Regions from separate parts of the Paenibacillus glufosinatiresistens genome, predicted to be linked through region 2. Evidence: riboswitches for the same ligand, from Rfam matches in the RefSeq annotation. Region 2 holds a riboswitch; the other holds the start of a gene.
The links. A riboswitch is a leader RNA that binds a small molecule or an ion and turns the genes downstream of it on or off. The one in region 2 is predicted to bind cyclic di-GMP.
Positions count from the first base shown of each region.

Region 1: linked by a shared signal. The riboswitch ahead of RBI05_RS06820 (anti-repressor SinI family protein) and the one ahead of RBI05_RS12210 (polysaccharide lyase family protein) in region 2 are both predicted to bind cyclic di-GMP.

Region 1 is NZ_JAVFHT010000004.1:56,121-63,825, reverse strand. Features, by position in the region: gene RBI05_RS06835 (aldo/keto reductase) at 1-789, shown strand, start outside; gene RBI05_RS06830 (helix-turn-helix domain-containing protein) at 932-1,276, shown strand; gene RBI05_RS06825 (YnfA family protein) at 1,390-1,710, opposite strand; gene RBI05_RS06820 (anti-repressor SinI family protein) at 1,847-1,999, opposite strand; cyclic di-GMP riboswitch class I at 2,027-2,112, opposite strand; gene RBI05_RS06815 (2-oxoglutarate dehydrogenase E1 component) at 2,668-5,559, shown strand; gene odhB (2-oxoglutarate dehydrogenase complex dihydrolipoyllysine-residue succinyltransferase) at 5,592-6,881, shown strand; gene RBI05_RS06805 (alpha/beta fold hydrolase) at 7,008-7,705, opposite strand, start outside.
Region 2 is NZ_JAVFHT010000010.1:56,863-64,567, forward strand. Features, by position in the region: gene RBI05_RS12195 (putative DNA modification/repair radical SAM protein) at 1-1,128, shown strand, start outside; gene RBI05_RS12200 (TIGR03915 family putative DNA repair protein) at 1,121-1,990, shown strand; gene RBI05_RS12205 (hypothetical protein) at 2,044-2,625, opposite strand; gene RBI05_RS12210 (polysaccharide lyase family protein) at 2,752-5,967, opposite strand; cyclic di-GMP riboswitch class I at 6,167-6,281, opposite strand; gene RBI05_RS12215 (cold-shock protein) at 6,671-6,883, opposite strand; gene RBI05_RS12220 (cold-shock protein) at 6,963-7,163, opposite strand; gene RBI05_RS12225 (VOC family protein) at 7,366-7,705, opposite strand, start outside.

The sequences.
Region 1 (7,705 bases), on a different contig from region 2:
CGCGGCAAAGCGGAATCCATTCTGGGCACGGTCCTGCGGGAGCGGCCGGAGCTGCGCGAACGGCTGATTCTGCAATCCAAATGCGGCATCCGGCTGATGGAGCCGGGCGATCTGTCCAATACCTTCGATCTATCCAGATCCCATATTCTCTCCAGCGTAGACGGCATCCTGTCGCGCCTGGGCACCGAGTATCTCGATATTCTCCTGCTTCACCGGCCGGACCCGCTGATGGACCCTGAAGAGGTCGGCGAGGCGCTGCGGGAGCTGAAGGCTTCGGGCAGGGTCCGCCATTTCGGCGTATCCAATATGAGCGCCGCCCAGATCGGGCTGCTCCGCACAGGGACGGACGAGCCCTTCATCGTCAATCAGCTGCACCTCAGTCTCGGCAAGCTTGACTGGCTGGACGCCGTAGTCAGCGTCAACCGCCCCGCCTGGACGGAACATGGAATGCCGGAGGGGACGATTGAATACTGCCGCGCGAACGGCATTCAGCTCCAAGCATGGGGACCGCTTGCCCAAGGGCGGTTCAGCGGACGTTCGCTGGAAGGCGAGCCGCCGCATGTCGCCGACACGGCGGCCATGGTCGCCCGGCTGGCCGAAGAGAAGGGAACGACCCGGGAAGCCATTGTCCTCGCATGGCTGATGACGCACCCGGCCGGCATTCAGGCTGTCATCGGAACGGTCAGCCCCCGCCGAATCGAGGCCTGCCGGGGCGCTGAAGAGATTGTTCTGACCCGCCGGGAGTGGTATGACCTCTATGTCAGCTCCCGCGGCCAGCGTCTTCCCTGACCGGCGAGGCTCGGCCCCTGGCGCCTGTTCCTCGCTAATTTTGGCTTTGAGGACAGATGCAAATTTGTTATACTGGATAGGATTAAAGAGCGTATGCCCTCACTCTTAATCCACTCACTAACAAGGAGGGGCTGAATCCGCCGTGCCAGACAACATCGGACAGAACATTCAGCAGCTTCGTCTGGAGAAGGGGCTTTCCCTTTCCGAGCTTGCCGGCAAAGCTGATGTCGCCAAATCGTACCTCAGCAATGTAGAACGCAATATTCAATCCAACCCCTCGATTCAATTTATCGAAAAAATCGCCGAGGCCCTGGATGTCTCCGTCCAAAGCCTTCTCTATGGAAACTTATCCGATTCGGAAGAGGAGCCGCTCGACGCCGACTGGTTCCGCCTGATTCAGGAAGCGATGTCATCGGGGGTCAGCAAGCGGGAGTTCAAGGAATTCCTGGATTATCAGAAATGGCGGCTGGAACAAAAAGACGAGTAGCCGCGTTCAGAGGCCGGGCCCGGCCGGGATGCCGATCAGCCATCGGAGCCGAATAATGCCGCCCTGCTGTTCTTAATTGAGAACAGCAGGGCGGCATTATTCGTTCGCCCCGGTCAGCCCCGGGGCGCCCACAGCATGACCGATACTCCGATGAGGCAGATGGCTGCCCCGACCCCGTCGTAGAAATCGGGGGTTTTGCGGTCAACGAGCCAGCCCCACAGCACGGCCAGCACAATGAAGACCCCGCCGTAGGCGGCATAGACCCGTCCGAAGGAAGGGAACGACTGGAGCGTCGGAATTACTCCGTACAGGACAAGAATCAAGCCCCCGGCCGCCCCCATCCAGAGCGGTCTGCCTTCCCGCAGCCACAGCCACACCAGGTAGCCCCCGCCGATTTCGGCCAGTCCGGCCAGCACGAACAATACGATAGTCACGTCTCTTCTCCCTCCCTGACAGCGATTGCCACGTTTCGCTGACCCGGTCATCCGGGTAATGGTTCACAGATGAAATAAAAAAAGCCCGGCGCCGCGCCGCCAGGCTCTGCTGCTGCCAGATGCAGAATTACGCATTCTACATGGCCTTCAATGTTCTATCATTGAAAAAACGACGAATTTCCTCGGCGCGAATGCCCTGTTTCTTGGCTTTCAGAAGCAGGTGTACCCATTCCATGTCGAGATCTGCCGCCTGAGTTTCCACTACGTTCCCCTGGTTGGACTTGTCCAAAAAATCTCCTCCTAAGATTTCATGTCCCCAGGCAGTCCGGCTGTCGTAGCATGGTTCGCCTTAGACCCGCGACTTTGTGTCCCTGCCTTTCGGCAAGTTTACCCTTTACTGGACCCTTTAAGTTCAAGGATCTGCTTAGATCTCGAAAACTGTCTATCACTAACATTGTACAAGATAATGGCCTGAATGTGTGTCGTATTTTGGAGGTTAAGATTGCGCGGAGAGAAAAAACTTCATACCGACCAAAAACCCAGTTATGTAGATTCTTAGCAAGTAGTATATAGGTACTATAAACAAAAAATAACCTGAACTCAAGTGTTTGAAACCCCTTCCTTCAAAAAAAGTGGGAAAGTAGTCGCATTTCGGTTCAGGTCTCCGCCTGTCATTCCCGCTCATTTCCTAAGCATTATGGCCTATAAGGCAGAACTATGCCGTTTTGCGAACGGATTGGCCGAAAGTTAGAATTGATTGTACTGGGGGAAAGTTGCATTATAGGATGTGGCAAGAACCTTCGTTTCAGAGAGGCAGTATGCCTCCGGCCGGCCCGGCGGTCTCGACCCCGTCAGCCGCCGCCTTAACCGAAGGCCAGCGATGCTTCGTCTGTACCAATGTAAACGCAACCACAGCTCCGGCGGAAGCTGGAGTCATCCGTTAAGGAGGATGTATTCATGGCAGCCCAAGAGCCCTACCGCGATTCGATCTGGAGCAATTATCATGGACCCAATCTGGGGTATATTCAGGAGAAATACGAACAGTATCTTCAGGACCCCGAGACCGTTGAGCCCCGCTACCGCGAGTTGTTCACTGTCTCCGGCCCGCCTCCTCTTGGCCCGCAAGCCGCCGGAGCGCCCGAACAGATGGTTGCCGGAGACACCGCCTGGCTGCTCAAAGCGGTCCGGGCCGCGAAGCTGATTGCCAACATCCGCATTTACGGCCATCTGGCCGCCGATATTGATCCGCTGGAGCGTGAGACGCGCCATTCTCTGGCCAAAGCGATCGAGCCTTCTTCCTATGACCTTACCCGCGAGGATCTGCTCGCGCTGCCGGCTTCCCTGATCTGGGAGAACGCCCCGTCCGACGTCAAAACCGCCTGGGATGCCTACCACCGGATGCGGCAGGCCTATACGAAGACCATTGCCTATGAGTTCGGCCATGTTCACGACGAACAGGAGCTCCGCTGGCTGAACAGCCAGGCCGAGTCGCCGAGCTCGCCGGCGCCTCTGACCGCCGGCGAACGCAAGGAGCTGCTGAAGCGGCTGATCGAGGTCGAGCAGTTCGAGACTTTCCTGCACAAGACCTTCGTCGGCCAGAAGCGGTTCAGCCTGGAGGGCAACGACGTTCTGGTTCCAATGCTGGACGAGATTGTCCGGGCCGCCGCGCACGACGGCGCCGAGCACATTCTGATGGGCATGGCCCACCGGGGACGGCTGAATGTGCTGGCTCATATTCTGGGCAAGCCTTACGAAATCATTTTCTCCGAGTTCCACCACTCGCCGAACAAAGAGCTGTTCCCGTCGGAGGGCTCCATGGGCATCAATTACGGCTGGACCGGAGATGTCAAATACCACCTCGGCGCCGACCGCGCCGTCCGCGAAGGCGAGACGGTGCGTACGCGCCTGACGCTGGCCAATAACCCGAGCCATCTGGAATTCGTCAACCCGGTCGTGGAAGGCTTCGCCCGGGCGGCCCAGGAAGACCGCCGGACTCCGGGACTGCCTGTGCAGGATACGAACAAGTCGATGGCCGTGCTCATGCACGGCGACGCCGCCTTCCCGGGCGAGGGCATTGTCGCCGAGACGCTCAACATCAGCAAGCTTCAGGGTTATCAGAACGGCGGGACGATTCATATTATCGTCAATAACCGGATCGGCTTCACGACGGAGAGCGAGGATTCCCGCTCCACCCACTACGCAAGCGATCTGGCGAAGGGCTACGAAATTCCGGTCGTCCATGTCAATGCCGACGACCCGGAAGCCTGCATCGCCGCCGTCCGGCTGGCCAGCGCCTACCGCCACAAATTCAAGAAGGATTTCCTGATCGACCTTGTCGGCTACCGCCGTCACGGCCATAATGAAATGGACGATCCCGAGACGACCCAGCCGCTGGTCTACGGCCGGGTCAAGAGCCACCCGACGGTCTACCGTCTGTATGCCCAGCGGCTGGAACGCGAGCAGATCATTACCCGCGAGGACGCAGAGCGCTTCTGCTCCGAGAACGAGCGCGTGCTTCAGGAAGCCTTCGACCGGATGAAGGAAGGCAAGCACAAGAACGGCGAGACCAAGCCGTCCGTCACGCTTCCCGATCCGCAGGGAGCTTACCCGGTTACGGCGGTGCCGCTGACGCGGCTGCAGGAGATCAACCGCACGCTGCTGGATGTGCCGCCCGGCTTCAAGGTCTATCCGAAGCTCGCCCGCATTCTGCAGCGCCGCAAGGATCTGCTGAACGACGGCGAGAAGGTCGAGTGGGCGCTGGCCGAAGCACTGGCCTTCGCCACGATTCTCCAGGACGGCACGCCGATCCGCATCAGCGGGCAGGACGCCCAGCGCGGCACCTTTGCGCAGCGGCATCTGGTGCTTCATGACAGCGAGACGGGCGCGCTCTTCTCGCCGCTGCATCAGCTGAAGGATGCCGCCGCCTCTTTCGGCGTCTACAACAGCCCGCTGTCGGAGGCATCCGTTCTCGGCTATGAGTACGGGTACAATGTCTTCGCGCCGGAGACCTTCGTCATCTGGGAAGCGCAGTACGGAGACTTCGCGAATGCCGCGCAGGTGATCTTCGACCAGTTCATCTCGGCAGGCCGGGCCAAATGGACCCAGCGCAGCAATCTTGTCATCCTGCTTCCTCACGGATACGAGGGCCAGGGACCGGAGCACTCCAGCGGACGGCTGGAGCGGTATTTGCAGCTCTCGGCGGAAGAGAACTGGACGGTCGCCAACCTGACGAGCGCCTCCCAATACTTCCACCTGCTGCGCCGCCAGGCGTCGCTCTGCGGCAAGCCGGAAGCCCGGCCGCTCGTTATCATGACGCCCAAGAGCCTGCTCCGCAATCCGCGGAGCGCCTCGCCGGGATCGGAGCTTGCCTCCGGCGAATTCCAGCCGGTGCTGCCGGAACCGCTGCTGGGCAGTCAGCCCGCAAGCGTCAAGCGGCTCATCGTCTGCTCCGGCAAAATAGCGGTCGATCTCCAGACCGAGCTGGAGACGGCGCGCGAACAAGACTGGTCGGGCGTGCATATTCTCCGGCTGGAGCAGCTCTATCCGTTCCCGGAGAGCGAATTGGCCGCCCACCTCAGCACCTTCTCTTCGCTGAAAGAGATCGTCTGGGTCCAGGAAGAGCCGAAGAACATGGGCGGCTGGAGCTACGCCGAGCCCCGGCTGCGCGGCATCGCGCCGGAAGGAACCACCGTCTCGTATATCGGACGTCCGGAACGTTCCAGTCCGGCGAGCGGCTATGCCGACGTCCACACCTATGAACAGCGGCGGATCGTCACGGAAGCCCTGAACCTGAACCAATCGCAAGCACAAGCGGCTGTACCGTCCTCCACCGGGGCGGGGTCACGATAGCGTAAATCCAATTTTCTGGGGAGGTAGCGGCTGTGTCCGAAATCAAAGTGCCCGATCTGGGCGAATCCATTTCCGAGGGAACGATCTACAAGTGGCACGTGAAGGAAGGAGACGTCGTCGGAGCCGGCGACGTGCTGGCCGAACTTGAGACCGACAAGGTCAATCTGGAGATCAGCGCCGAGGAAGGCGGCGTCATCTCCGCTATCCTGCGCCAGGAGGGCGAGAATGTCGCCGTAGGCGAAGCGATCGGCGTGATCGGCGAAGACGCCGGCGGCGAAGCCAAGGCGCCGGCCAGCTCGGCCGCCGGTTCAGGCGGCGAGGCGCCCGCAGCGCCTGCTCCGGTGCCGTCGGCACCGGCGGCAGCGCCAGCGCCGCCCGCAGCGCCGGAGCCTTCGTCGGCGGCGGCAAGCGGGGAGCACCTGGCCACGCCGGGTGCCCGCAAGCTCGCGCGCGAGCGGGGCATCGACCTCGGCGAGGTCGGCGCGCGCGATCCCATCGGCCGGATTGCCCAGGCCGATGTGCAGGGCCACGGCGCGGCTGCGCCCGCGCCGAAGCCTGCCGACGGCGGCAGCAAGCCGGCCGCCGCGAAGGCGCCGGAGAGCGCAGCGCCGTCCGGCGGCAAGGAGGCCGAGCGCAAGCGCATGTCGCGACGCCGGTTGACTATTGCGAGCCGGCTCGTCGAGGCGCAGCATACGGCAGCCATGCTGACCACCTTCAACGAGGTGGACATGACGGCCATTCTCGACATCCGCAAGCGGCGCAAGGACAGCTTCAAAGAGAAGCACGATGTCGGTCTGGGCTTCATGTCCTTCTTCACCAAGGCGGTAATCGGAGCCCTGAAGGCGTACCCGCTGCTTAACGCGGAGATCGACGGCGAGGATTTGATTATCAAAAAATACTATGATATCGGCATCGCCGTCGCCGCCAAGGAAGGCTTGGTCGTTCCGGTCGTACGGGACGCCGACCGGCTCAGCTTCCCGCAGATCGAGCGGGAGATTGGCGAGCTGGCCGCCAAGGCCCGCAGCAACACGCTCAGCCTCTCCGAGCTTCAGGGCGGTACGTTCACCATTACCAACGGCGGCGTCTTCGGCTCTCTGCTGTCTACGCCGATTCTGAACACGCCGCAGGTCGGCATTCTCGGCATGCACAAGATCCAGCTTCGGCCGATCGCGCTCGATGAGACGACAACGGTCAACCGGCCGATGATGTACATCGCGCTCTCTTACGACCACCGGATTGTCGACGGCTCCGAAGCCGTCAGCTTCCTGGTCAAAGTCAAGGAGCTGCTGGAAGATCCGGAATCGCTGCTGCTGGAAGGCTGAAGTACGCAGAATAGACACGAAGCCAGAAAGGGGCTGTCCGCGAGGACGCCCCTTCTTGCCGTTGCTGCATGGCCGCAGCAGTTCTTCCCTCCGCCTCTTCGCTAAGGCTAGTCTGCCTCCCTAAGGCTAGTCTGCCGCCGCCGGGCCGAACTGCTCCCGCTCCACCCGGTCCAGCCATTCGTGTACCAGCGCCTCGAAGAGCTCCGGCTGCTCGAATTGGAGATTATGGCCTGCGGTGTCCAGCACCGCATAAGTCAGGCGCGGATAACGTTCCAGCAATTCCAGCGCGTCCCGGTAACCGACAGAGGCATCCTGGCGGCCGGCCACCAGAAGTCCGGGCTTGTCCATGACCGCTGTCTCCAGCGGAAAGCTGAAGCCGTAGCGCTCCCGAATCCCGTCGAGGAACCGGGTGTCCCCGAGGCGCAGGCCGGGTAACACATCCTCTATGTATCGGCGCCATGTCCGGGCGTTCGCCACAACCGCCATCTGGCGGAAATCGTCGAAGTCCGGTCCGGCGGCCGATTCCGCAAGCGACACGTCTTCGCGGAGAATCCGGTGCTCCGGCAGCTGCCGATCGTCGTGAGCGGGCAGGATCATCGGACAGATCAGCCCGAGGCCGGCCACCGATTCGGGGCTGCGCTCGGCAATTCCCCGGGCAAGGTAGCCGCCGTACGATTCGCCGGCCAGACAGAACGGTTCGCCGCCCGGCAGCCATTGCCGGATAGCCGCCAGCACAGCGTCCAGCATACCGTCCGAGTCCGTTATCCCTTCATAGCTTCTTGTGCGTCCCATCCCGGGCAAATCAAGATAAAGCCGCTTCCAGC
Region 2 (7,705 bases):
ATGATTGCCGCCCTGGAGCTGCTGCGCCATGTTCACCGCTTCGGCGGTTACATTCATGTCAAGGCCATTCCGGGAACGGACGAACGGCTGCTCTCCCGGCTCGGCCTTCTCGCCGACCGGATGAGCGTCAACATCGAGCTGCCGTCACAGGCAAGCCTCGGCAGGCTGGCGCCGGACAAGAGCAAGGATTCCATTCTGAAGCCTATGGGACTCATCCAGGCCCGAATCCGTGAGAACCGCCACGATCTCGTCCGTTACGACCATGCTCCCCGGTATGCCCCCGCGGGCCAGAGCACACAGATCATTGTGGGAGCAACGCCCGACACGGATCAGCGGATCCTCGCCTTGACGGAAGGACTGTACCGCAAATACGGCTTGAAGCGGGTGTTCTACTCCGCCTACACGCCGGTTGTGGAGCATTCGCTCCTCCCTGCGCTCGACACCAAACCGCCGCTCCTGCGGGAGCACCGGCTGTACCAGGCCGACTGGCTGCTGCGCTTCTACGGCTTTCGCGCGGGCGAGCTGCTGGACGAGTCGGCCCCGAACTTCAATCCGCTGCTGGATCCGAAATGCAGCTGGGCGCTGCGCAACCGGGCATTGTTCCCCGTGGAGGCCAACACCGCGCCTTACGAAATGCTGCTGCGCGTACCGGGCATCGGGGTGCGCAGCGCCCAGCGAATCGTCAAGGCCCGCCGGGCCGGAAGCCTGGACTTCGCTGCGCTGAAGAAGCTGGGTGTGGTGCTGAAGCGGGCTCAGTTCTTTCTGACCTGCCGGGGACGCATGCTGGAAGGGCTGAAGGTCAGCGACCATACGCTGCTGCGCTCGCTGATGTCCGGTCAGGAACTGGCGGCCTTCCGGGAGCCGCAGGCCGAACAGCTCTCCTTCTTCAGCGAGGCCGAAGTGACCGGACTGCCGGAGCCCGCAGCGCCTGCGGACCTCTTCTCCGGCGGGCCTAATTCTTCCCGGCCTCTTGGCGGACCGGCTGAGGGCGGACCGGCTGCCGGCGGGCCCGCTGCTGCCCTGGCCGAAGCGGCCGATCCACGGCTTACCGAAGCGGCCTTGGTCGGAGCAGATTCCATCGACGCGCTCGCCCAAGAGGCCTCTTCCGGGAGGACTGCTTATGTTTAAGACGGCTGCGCTGGCCTACAGCTATGACGGCAGCTTCGAAGGGCTGCTCTCCTGCGTATTTGAGAGTTATGTGTGGAAGGAGACCCCGCTGGCCATTCATCCCCAGGACGATGGTCCCGGGCTGCTGCTGGAGTCCAAATGGATCGAGACCGATCCCGAGCATGCCGGACGCGTCCTGCGGTCCATCCCGCAGCGCATCGGGGCGAAGGCCGAAGAACTGGTGCGCCTGGGCTTCTGTACCTGTCTCCCGGACAAGGAACTGCTGCTGCTGAAGTTCCTCCAGCTCGGCTTCGCCCATGGCCCGCGCGTCCTGGACATGCTTGCCGATGATACGGTGGATGCACTGGTTAAGGCCGTTCTGCACTTGCGGCGGGAGAGCCACCGCTATCTCGGCCTGATCCGCTTCTCCGTCTACGGACCGGTCATAGCGGCGGTGATTGAGCCGCGGAACCTTGTACTCCCGCTCATCCGCGACCACTTCTGCGACCGGTTCGGGGGCGAACGCTTCATGATCTATGATGCCGCCCACCGCATGGCGCTCATTCATGAACCGGGACGATCCGCCATCATTCCGCTGGAAGCGTGGACGCCGCCCCAGCCGGATGAGACGGAGGAGCGCTACCGGCGGCTCTGGAAGGGCTTCTACGAAGCAATCGGCATCAAGGAACGCCGGAATGAGCGGCTTCGGATCTCCAATATGCCGAAGCGGTACTGGAAGGAGCTGACGGAGATGGACGGCGGCGGCTGGGGAGCCGCGGTTGCCCGGTCCCGGGCCCGCTCCGCGTCCCCGTCCGCACCCGGCGGAGCCGGCGGTGCGCCGACGGCGGAATCTCTTCCGGCCCCGGGCGGGAGCGGGGATTAGCCACGAGGAGCGGGATCACCGAGCAAATGCGCTTGGCAAGCATTAGAGAACGGTTATCGCGCTTTGCTTTTCCAGATCATGTACTGCAGCATGTCGGAGTCAAAGTAAAGCTTGGCGCCTTCCTTTTCTCTGGAAAAGTATCGGATTCGATCCATAATAAAGGCTTCAACATGGTTCATGGACAGGCAAATAAAACCCGGTACAGCATTCTCTCTTTTGGTGACCAGAAGCTTGCCCACTTCATGAAATTGCCCTTTTGATACGGAACGGGTTCTTAACTCCTCTGCATGAAGCCTTACTTTGGTCTCCGAGAAGAATCCGATCCTCCTCAAACAATACTGGATGCGATCCTCTCTTCGCATATGTACTTTCTCTAAATTTAATCTGGAAGCGGACTTTACTTCACAGATCAATCCGATGTTGGTATTCGGGCTAAAATGTCCGAAGAGATATTCATCACGGTGGCCATTGCCTACCTCTTCCGCCACAAACTTGGGACGGATCGCAACGAGATCTGCGTCCGCGTTCTGATGTCCGTCCTGCAATCCCTGCCGGTGCAGCACAAAATTGGTTAAGGGAAAGAACCCATTAAACCGCAAATACCAATAGACCAATTCTTCAGCAAAATTCTTCATGATTATCCTTTCTTCTAAACGGTTTAGCTGTCACCTCTATGTATCGGTTGGATGACTGTCCGATAAAAGCGAGCGGCAGACCGGTTCAATTCGCTCCCGGTACTGCCGCTCGAACTTGTTTATAGACTACTGCGCCGCTCTCAAAGTCTGCTCCTGGCCGTTAACGCTGAACCGGTTGAAGGTTACTTTGCCTTCCAATGAGACGATCCGCAGCGAGTGGGGAGCATCGGTCAGGTTTTTGACTTCGTAGACGACTTTGCTGTAGCCTTCGAGGTTCGCTGAGGTCAGGTCGATGATGCCCTTCGCGACGTTGTCGATATAGACCTGCGCCGTGCCCATATTGCTCTGGACATTGGACAGCCAGCGCACGCCGGTGCCGGTGAAGCTGAAGGAAGCGATCTCGCCGGAGCTCTCGGTCTCATTCCAGCTTCCGTTCTCATTGGTTGCAATGCCGGCCGAGTAAAAGATCCCTTCGTCACTGAACGCATAATCGCGCCAGCCGGTCTCGGTGGAGGGCAGTCCCTGCTTCGGCGTCAGCTCGATAAAATCGAGGTTGACTCCGCCGGTGTTGCCGCTGTCATGACGCAGCATCACGGTATTGGGCCCGTCGGTCAGCGTCACTTCGGTGGCAATGCTCTTGTAAGCGCCCGCGCCCGACGACTTGCCGGTCGAGGCAAAGGTCAGCTTGCGGATCAGCTTGTCGTTGACGTACAGGTTCAGCGTAGCGTCCGCCGCGGTGGCGTACCCGATGCGAACCGAATAATCGCCCGCACCCGGCATGATGTTGATAATGCTGACGCTTGCTCCGCTGCCGTGCATATCCCGGACATAGCCTTGGGAAGAAGCCGCGGCGTCGGCTGCCGTCTTGGCGATGCCGCCGAGCTTGCCCTTCTCGGCCTCATAGAGCGGTCCGCCCGGCGTTACCGGCATATCCGGCACGGCCAGCGTGGCCGGGCTGCTCGCCGCCGAGCTGTTGCCGGAATCGTCAAACGCCCGGACGGTGTAGGCATAGGTATGGTCATAGGCGACCGAGGTATCCGTATAGCGTGTCACGGCAGCGGGAAGGACGGCCAGCTCGGCCCCGTCGCGGTACAGCACGTAGCCGGTTGTTTTGCGGTTGTCGGCCGCCTCGCCCCACTGGATGACTGCGGTATTCCAGGTCGCCATGGCGGCGCCGGCAATGACCGGCTGTGCCGGAGCCTGCGTCTCCTTCGGCGTCAGGTACAGCTGCACCGCTTCGCCTGCGGCCACATTCAGATCTACATCCATATACGGCGATGCCGTGCGTTCATAGGAAGAGTAAGCTGCCCCCAGCGTTTTGCCGTCCCGGTACTGCTCTACCCGGTAGGCGGCGTTATCCGGGAGCATAATCCGGACCGCAACCCGCCGTGCCGGGGTCCCGGCCGGCTCGAAATTGACGATGCTGACAATCCGCTTGTCCGCCGAAGCGCCGATGTTTGAAGCGCCCAGGGCCCGGGTGTCTACAGCGCGGACATAGATTTTGCGCCCGGCTGATTCATCGCCGCTCAGGAAGGAGTAGGCCAGGGGCGATCCGTGCGTCGCATAGGCAGCCGCCAGCCTGCGGAAGGTTCGCAGCCGCGTCTCCCCGCCCTCAGCCGCATTCGCCGACCAGGCCGCCGTATCCGCAGCGCGGTGGGTGCTCCAGTTGGCAGGCTGGGCAAAGAGCGCATAGTTCGGATTGGCCGTATCGAAGGCGGTGTGCTGCATCATATGGTCGGCATAGCCGATGTCGGCGCGCAGCTCCCGGTCGAATGCCGCGGCGTATTTGTAAGCGGTAGCGCCGAACTTGCTGTTGTCGGCATGCAGATCGTTGGCGCCCGTCTCCGTCATCATCATTTCCTTGGGCAGACCTTCCTCGGTGCCCCCGTTGTAGGACAACAGGTTCTCGTTCAGGGAGCCGCCCCGGCCCTGCGTAAGGCCGGACAGCCCGTAGCTGTGGCCGTTCGTCAGATCGGACAGGGCTTCAATCGGTCTCCGCTGGGCGGGATCGCGCTCCCAGCCGTAGGGAGTGCCTTTGGAGGGCCAGTAGGCCCAGCCGGGGGCAACGATTTTTAACTGGGGATAAGCGGCCTTCTGGGATTGGAGGAATTGCGCCAGTTCCACCAGGGATGCTTGGTTGTGATTGAATACGCCCGGCTCGTTATCCAGCTCCAGGTAAGCGAAAGACGAACCGTAGGAGGCCATGAACTGGCGGATATACGTCTTGATCTCCTCGGACACATGTCCGGCAAGCATCTCGGTGCTGCCCATATAGTTGGAGCCGATCATGCCCACCACCGGCTGGAGATTCAGGTCCTTTAGCGTCTGCAAATACGCTCCGAGGCCGTCCTGCCACTGGTTGCGCGTATCGGACCAGGCAGGGACCCGCATCATATTGCCGCTGTAGGCGGAACCGAGCCATTCGGTCAGATCCGGCAGCAGCCGGGTCACGTTGTCGTTCATAGCAAACCCGTTCGTAATCGCGGTTCCGAGGTGGACATACCGGCCATGAATCGGCTCGGCGGCCGGGGCCTCCAGAGCGGTCAGCGACAGCTCGTCCCACTCGTACCAGAGATAGGCGTCACCGGATGTGCCGGCATAGGAGCCGGCATAGACCTCCAGCTTGAGCTCGTTGCTCCCGCTCTTCAGCAGCTCCACCGGAATATACAGCCGGTATTCATCGCGGTAAGGATTGGCGCCGCCGCTGCCCGAGGTCCCGGCAATCTGCAGCATGCCCGCCAATCTTCCGTTGGAGTACACGGCCATCTGGGGAACCGACATATAGGCATTCAGAATGTGCACATCCAGCTCCGCGCCATACGCCGGCAGCGCATCCAGCTTGTAGCCGATGGAGAGCGTCTTGTTGACGCTGGCCTTCATTCCTTTGGGAAAAGCTTTCCAGTCCGGCGCAGCCGGGTCGGAGGCATAGGTGGAGTAGACCGCCGTCATCGGCTTGAAGTCGGCAAATTCGGCGGAGCTTCCGTCATGCTTGCCGATCTCCCAGAGCTTGCCCTGCGGAGCAGCGGCGGCAAGAGCGGCGGCACCAGCCTGCGGAGCATACACTGCTTGCGTGACGGCAGCCTTAAGCGCCGGAGAAGCCGATGGCGTGATTGTGATGCCGGCGGCGGTTGAAGCGCTTGCGGGCTGCTGCTCGGCATATACAGGTCCCATGGAGAGGGCCGGTCCGCCGAGAATCAGGGCGAGCGCCGCGAGGGCGGAACCTGCTCTGGACAGCAGCTTGCTGCGCGGCCGGCTGCGCCGGGCGGGGACAGGAGTTGAAGCTTCTTGGCGGTCATTGCAGATATTGCGGGTGTTGCCATCAGGTCTGTTCCATGAAGTCATGGTATTTCTCCTCCGTTAAAATAGTTCCCTGATCGCCGCCGCTGCCTTGGGATAGGTCAGCGGCGCCCGAATGGGCGGAGGAGGAATTACTTTTATCAAACGGCGGGTCTAAATCGGCGGCATACGTTCAAAAAGCTCTTCCCCCAAGTGAGTCTGCTTGATTGGAACCGATTTGATTTCAGGCAGAAATCACTCTTTTTCCGGCAGCGCGGCTGCCACCTTCGTCCTGCGTCCCTTCAAGCGGAGCTTAGCAGAGCGAAGAAGGCCCTATGGCTTTGCGTCCCTGCCTTTCGGCAGGTTTGCCTTTGTCACAATATAGGGTGAAGCAAATAAAGGACGACGGACGGCATCTTGCGAGGAATCGCTGCGGCGGCTTGCCGCGTACCGGAAGAACGGCAGGAAAAAGGGTTCGGACAGGGGAGAATTTCAATGCGAATCGGGCACGTTCAGCAAGCTATCCAGCAAGCGTTTCTACTCTTGTATATCGGTCTTCCGGGAGTTTCGATTTAGACTCGGACAGCCCCTATCTTTCGCATTTCTGAAAGGATTGTGACGATTCATATAGGCAGTTGTCAGCCGCCTTCGGTACGCTTGGGCCATAAGACTCACAGCCTGCCGGCAAAAAAGCCGAGTCACCGTCCGCGGGAAGTTCACGCAGGCGATGCTCGGCTTACAGGGTTAAGGCGCTCTCCGCATCCTTTAATCAGCGTTTAACCTGATTAGGACTGGTGTTCGTTACGACAGGCAGCATCTTTTCACTCTTCTCCATGAGAGCCTGACATTGGCCGCAGACCGGCTGAATCGAAAAAACGAAATTGTCTCTCATCCATCCGTTGCACTCTTCATTGGTGCAGGACCATATGGCCGTCATCTCTTCTGGAAGATCCGCCATCAATCTTTTCCGTGAATAGTACATGCAGCATCCTTCTTTCTCTGGTGGAATCAGGAGCGAAAAAAAAGCCCCAATGCTAGGATTGGGGCTCTCGGTCAGCTATTTACAGTTTAACAACATTCTCGGCCTGCGGGCCGCGGTTGCCTTGAACCACGTTGAATTCAACGCGCTGTCCTTCGTCCAGCGATTTGAATCCGTCACCAACGATAGCGCTGAAATGTACGAATACGTCATTTCCGCCTTCTACCTCGATAAAGCCAAAGCCCTTGTCTGCGTTAAACCACTTTACTGTTCCTGTTTCCATTATTCATTACCTCCACGATATTATTTACATGATCTTAAAATTCCTAAAAAAAATCACATATTGTACAAGGTTATAAAATCAAAATCATAACCCTCTACAATATGTGAGTTCAGGTCGAAATTTCAATAAACTAACTATAACACATCTGGGGAGCATTGACAACTCCCCTTTTATTTTTATTTACAGAGTCGTCAGATACCGCTCATTCGCCCCTATAAGCCTGTTGCAAGGCCGCCAGGTCGAATTTCTTCATGTTCATAAAAGCCTTCGTTACACGCGCCGCTTGCTCCGGCGTCCCCTTCTCCAGCAGCTCGCCTATATCGGCCGGAACAATCTGCCACGATACGCCGAACTGGTCGGTCAGCCAGCCGCACTGTTCGGCTTCGGGAACCGCAGACAGCCTCTCCCAATAATGATCGATCTCTTCTTGCGTATGGCATTTCACCATAAAAGAGACGCCTCCATCGAACTGGAACCGATGATCATGCGCGCTGTCCATGGCGGTGAACCACAGATTCTCCAGCCTGAAGTCGGAGAACAGG